DNA from 2 places in the Weizmannia acidilactici genome. Region 2 is predicted to be linked to the other one. Evidence: a T-box and tRNA genes for the amino acid it is inferred to sense, from the RefSeq annotation. Region 2 holds a T-box; the other holds one or more tRNA genes.
What was found. The T-box of region 2 lies ahead of trpS (tryptophan--tRNA ligase). A T-box ahead of a tRNA ligase gene usually reads a tRNA of that ligase, here a tRNA-Trp.
Positions count from the first base shown of each region.

Region 1: it has a tRNA-Trp gene. The T-box ahead of trpS (tryptophan--tRNA ligase) is inferred to sense a tRNA for this amino acid. The anticodon was not compared.

Region 1 is NZ_BKZR01000011.1:75,911-78,355, reverse strand. Features, by position in the region: rRNA gene rrf (5S ribosomal RNA) at 180-295, shown strand; tRNA gene GBH70_RS06050 (tRNA-Asn) at 303-374, shown strand; tRNA gene GBH70_RS06045 (tRNA-Ser) at 382-474, shown strand; tRNA gene GBH70_RS06040 (tRNA-Glu) at 491-565, shown strand; tRNA gene GBH70_RS06035 (tRNA-Val) at 581-656, shown strand; tRNA gene GBH70_RS06030 (tRNA-Met) at 666-739, shown strand; tRNA gene GBH70_RS06025 (tRNA-Asp) at 754-829, shown strand; tRNA gene GBH70_RS06020 (tRNA-Phe) at 851-926, shown strand; tRNA gene GBH70_RS06015 (tRNA-Thr) at 930-1,005, shown strand; tRNA gene GBH70_RS06010 (tRNA-Tyr) at 1,014-1,098, shown strand; tRNA gene GBH70_RS06005 (tRNA-Trp) at 1,104-1,177, shown strand; tRNA gene GBH70_RS06000 (tRNA-His) at 1,188-1,263, shown strand; tRNA gene GBH70_RS05995 (tRNA-Gln) at 1,272-1,343, shown strand; tRNA gene GBH70_RS05990 (tRNA-Gly) at 1,347-1,421, shown strand; tRNA gene GBH70_RS05985 (tRNA-Cys) at 1,427-1,500, shown strand; tRNA gene GBH70_RS05980 (tRNA-Leu) at 1,511-1,593, shown strand; gene GBH70_RS05975 (zinc-dependent alcohol dehydrogenase family protein) at 1,821-2,445, shown strand, end outside.
Region 2 is NZ_BKZR01000006.1:66,977-69,421, forward strand. Features, by position in the region: partial or broken gene GBH70_RS03560 (transposase) at 1-346, opposite strand, end outside; gene GBH70_RS03565 (DUF3899 domain-containing protein) at 741-1,073, shown strand; T-box leader at 1,127-1,368, shown strand; gene trpS (tryptophan--tRNA ligase) at 1,431-2,423, shown strand.

The DNA.
Region 1 (2,445 bases), on a different contig from region 2:
CGATGTTGACTTATCGTAGGGAGAAGACGTAGAAATACGCTAGCCGATAGGCGCTGGAGCTGGACAAATTCAAGATTCAAGGTTTAAGGTTTCTCTCCCATCCGGTTTTGAGGGAATAAATAAAAATTTCCTATTGAAAACAAAAATTATTTTTGGTAGAATAATTTTTGCCATTAAGGTCCGGTGATGAAGGCGGGAAGGCCACACCCGTTCCCATCCCGAACACGGAAGTTAAGCTTCCCAGCGCCGATGGTAGTTGGGGGGTTCCCCCTGCGAGAGTAGGACGTTGCCGGGCCAGATATTCCGCAGTAGCTCAGTGGTAGAGCAATCGGCTGTTAACCGATCGGTCGTAGGTTCGAATCCTACCTGCGGAGTTATGATGGAGAGCTGTCCGAGAGGTCGAAGGAGCACGATTGGAAATCGTGTAGGCGGCTAAAAGCTGTCTCAAGGGTTCGAATCCCTTGCTCTCCGCCATTATTACTTATACATTGGCCCGTTGGTCAAGCGGTTAAGACACCGCCCTTTCACGGCGGTAACACGGGTTCGAATCCCGTACGGGTCACCATTTCTTACATATTCAGGAGGATTAGCTCAGCTGGGAGAGCATCTGCCTTACAAGCAGAGGGTCGGCGGTTCGATCCCGTCATCCTCCACCATATTATTATCGCGGGGTGGAGCAGTCTGGTAGCTCGTCGGGCTCATAACCCGAAGGTCGCAGGTTCAAATCCTGCCCCCGCAATTTACATAATAGAAGGTCCCGTAGTGTAGCGGTTATCACGCCTGCCTGTCACGCAGGAGATCGCGGGTTCGAGTCCCGTCGGGACCGCCATTCACTTTGATACATAAACGTGGCTCGGTAGCTCAGTCGGTAGAGCAAAGGACTGAAAATCCTTGTGTCGGCGGTTCGATTCCGTCCCGAGCCACCACTGGCCGGTCTAGCTCAATTGGTAGAGCAACTGACTTGTAATCAGTAGGTTGGGGGTTCAAGTCCTCTGGCCGGCACCACGCAATATGGAGGGGTAGCGAAGTGGCTAAACGCGGCGGACTGTAAATCCGCTCCCTCAGGGTTCGGCGGTTCGAATCCGTCCCCCTCCACCATGTACAGGGGCATAGTTTAAAGGTAGAACAGAGGTCTCCAAAACCTCCAGTGTGGGTTCGATTCCTACTGCCCCTGCCACTTTAAAATGGCGGTTGTGGCGAAGTGGTTAACGCACCGGATTGTGGCTCCGGCATTCGTGGGTTCGATTCCCACCATCCGCCCCATACTTGATTGGGCCATAGCCAAGCGGTAAGGCAACGGACTTTGACTCCGTGATGCGCTGGTTCGAATCCAGCTGGCCCAGTATGCGGAAGTAGTTCAGCGGTAGAACACCACCTTGCCAAGGTGGGGGTCGCGGGTTCGAGTCCCGTCTTCCGCTCCATTGATGGCGGCATAGCCAAGAGGTAAGGCAGAGGTCTGCAAAACCTTTATCACCGGTTCGATTCCGGTTGCCGCCTCCATCAATATTTTGCCGGTGTGGCGGAATTGGCAGACGCGCACGACTCAAAATCGTGTGGGTTTATCCCGTGTCGGTTCGACTCCGACCACCGGTATAACTTAATCGTACTTAATCGTAATGAATAAAAACGGCGCCCAAATACGAACAGGCGCTGTTTTTTTTATAACAAAATGTACAGTGGCATAGGAAAGTTCAAGTTTGTATAGAAAGATAAAGAATAAAAGCGTTTACAAAAAACGAAATATAAATTAAAATTTCATTGTTATATAATAATCGGAATAATATTACATAATGCCTTGAATTTCCTGGGGAGATGAAGAAATGAAAATTAAATCTGCTGTACTGTGGGAATCGGGTGCACCCGTGCCTTATGAAGAAAGCAAACCGATTAAAATTGAAACATTGGAGCTGGATGAACCAGAATATGGGGAAGTATTAGTCAAAATGAAGGCGGCCAGTTTATGTCATTCAGATTTGTCGGTCGTGAATGGAAGCAGACCGCGGCCTTTACCAATGGCGCTGGGACATGAGGCTTCCGGTGAAGTCATAAAAACAGGCGAAGGTGTGGTTGACCTGGAGCCGGGTGACCATGTTGTCTGTGTCTTTGTGCCAAGCTGCGGACATTGTTTGCCATGCAAGGAGGGGCGCCCGGCGTTATGTGAAACAGGGGCGGCATCAAATACGGCAGGCACATTAATCGGGGGCGGCATCCGGCTGCATGTAGGAAAAAAGGATGTGAAACACCATCTCGGCGTATCCGCTTTTTCTGAATACGCTGTTGTGTCGCGCCGTTCTTTAATTAAAGTGGACAAAGATATTCCATTTGAAAAACTGGCTCTTTTTGGATGTGCTGTAATTACAGGCGTAGGCGCAGTTGTTAATACTGCCCGCATAAAGTTAGGGAGCACGGTTGCCGTTGTTGGCTTGGGCGGCGTTGGATTAAGTG
Region 2 (2,445 bases):
TTGGACTTTCTCCCTCGTTTTTTATCGTAAGCCAGGAATAAGAGGATTCAGAAGGCGTATTGTCCGATACAAGAAAACCGCAGTTTAGCTTGAAGGTAATGTCTTCATTTAAACGTTTCACAAGATCCTTAACGGTTGGGATTCGTTCAACATAACGGACGAAAACTGAAATAATCATGGCGGCATAGTTTAATTCTTCAGGTGCACCAAGATGGGACTTCTTGGTTACTGAATGGCAGATTTTATTAAGATTTATAGCTGAAATAATGGCATCGTAACGATGGGTAGGTTCCATTTCGTATAATTCCTGGATGCCAAATAAACTCATTTGTCGTATAATGGTCACAGGGAGTGTCCCTCCAGTCTTTTTTGTTTTTTTCGTTAATTACCGTTATACAAGACTTGGGGAGGTACTTCCTTTTTTATGTTTTGAAAACCTTTGGACACAAGGACTTGGAATTTTGAAATTCACTCATTTAAATATTCTTTGCTAAATTTTTTACCAAGTCCCTTATGAACAACTGATTTCTAATATTTTTTTGCGCAGGCTTTTCCTTTATCTTTCCTTCTTTAAACATTTATGCAACATAATTTACGGTATGCGTGACATTTTTAATTTTTTTATTTCTTGAAATAAATTTAATTTAACTTATAAATATGTTTCGACATGTCTGGTAGTTTTCTATTTTGTTGTGTTCCTGTATAATGGACGAAAATGCTTGTTGCTGAAAGGTGAGCATATGTTTAAAAAGCTTGTCTATTGGTTTTTGTCTTCCCAGTTGCTTGTTTTCATCTGTTCTTTCACGTTTTATAAGCGGATCGACCTGCTTTGTTATATTAATACATCTTTTACAATCGGGGCGCTCTTGATCTTTTTTTCCTTGTCGGTTTTTATGCTCCGTACAGGTTTTTTTGATGCTTTTTTCTACGGTTTCCAGCGACTGTCGTCCAGATTTGACGGAGAAGTCCGTCCGCTGTCCAAACTGGTCTCGATTCACGTGCAAATGCCGTTTTTAACCGGCGTTGTGATGATGATTTTCATGGCAATTGCCCTTTTTCTGCAAAGTTCGTAAAGATTTCGCATTTTGACTTTTTTGCTTAATTTGATTATAATGGTGGCGGTACGTGAAAAGCGATGAGAAAGAATAGTACATTTGCCAGGGCATTTTAGAGAGTTTGTGGTTGGTGGGAACAAACATGCCGGGCAGATGGAATGGGCTTTCGAGCTCCGGGGATGAACGGATATTTTACCCTATTAGTTTCCGGCGTTTGCCTTGCGTTAACAAGGCCCCAATTTTTTGGAACTAAGCGGCCCGGCGTAAAGGGCACTTAGGGTGGCACCGCGGATCTATCCCATTCGTCCCTATTTGGATGAATGGTTTTTTATTTTTATGGAAAAATTTCAGCATGTCTTAGGAGGAAAAAGCAAAATGAGAACCATTTTTTCAGGCATCCAGCCGAGCGGAACGATCCATATCGGCAACTATCTTGGCGCAATGAAGCAGTTTGTTGAACTGCAGGACAGTTTTAATTGCTATTTTTGCATTGTGGACCAGCATGCCATCACCGTGCCGCAGGATCGGCTTGCGTTGCGCAAAAACATCCGAAGCCTTGCCGCTTTTTATGTCGCTGTCGGCATTGATCCGAAGAAAGCAACGCTGTTTATCCAATCAGAAGTACCGGCACATGCCCAGGCCGGATGGATGCTGCAGTGCGTTTCCTATATCGGAGAATTGGAAAGGATGACGCAGTTTAAAGACAAATCGGCAGGAAAAGAAGGCGTATCGGCCGGCCTATTGACATACCCGCCGCTGATGGCTGCTGATATCCTGCTATACAGCACAGATCTTGTGCCGGTCGGTGAAGACCAGAAACAGCATTTGGAATTGACGAGGGATTTGGCGGAAAGATTTAATAAACGGTATTTGGAAATTTTTACATTGCCTGACATCAAGCTCTCTGAATCAGGCGCACGGATCATGTCCCTGCAGGATCCGACAAAAAAAATGAGTAAATCCGATCCGAATAAGAAAGCCTTTATTTCACTTCTTGATGACCCGAAACTGGTCGATAAAAAAATTAAAAGCGCCGTTACCGATTCGGACGGCGTCGTGAGATATGATAAGGTAAACAAACCAGGCATCTCCAATCTGCTCGTTATCTACTCCAACTTCAGCGGCCTGTCCATTGAAGAATTGGAAAGGAAATACGAGGGGGTCGGTTACGGGGCATTTAAAGCTGACCTTGTGGATGTAATCAATGATGCGCTTGCCCCGATCCAGCACCGTTATTACGAACTGATTGAATCGGAGGAATTGGACCGCATTTTGGATGAAGGCGCGGAAAAAGCTAATATTGTGGCAGGAAAAATGCTGAAGAAAATGGAAAATGCAATGGGGCTCGGCAGGAAAAAACGCCACTGAACCAATGCAAAAAACGAGTTGC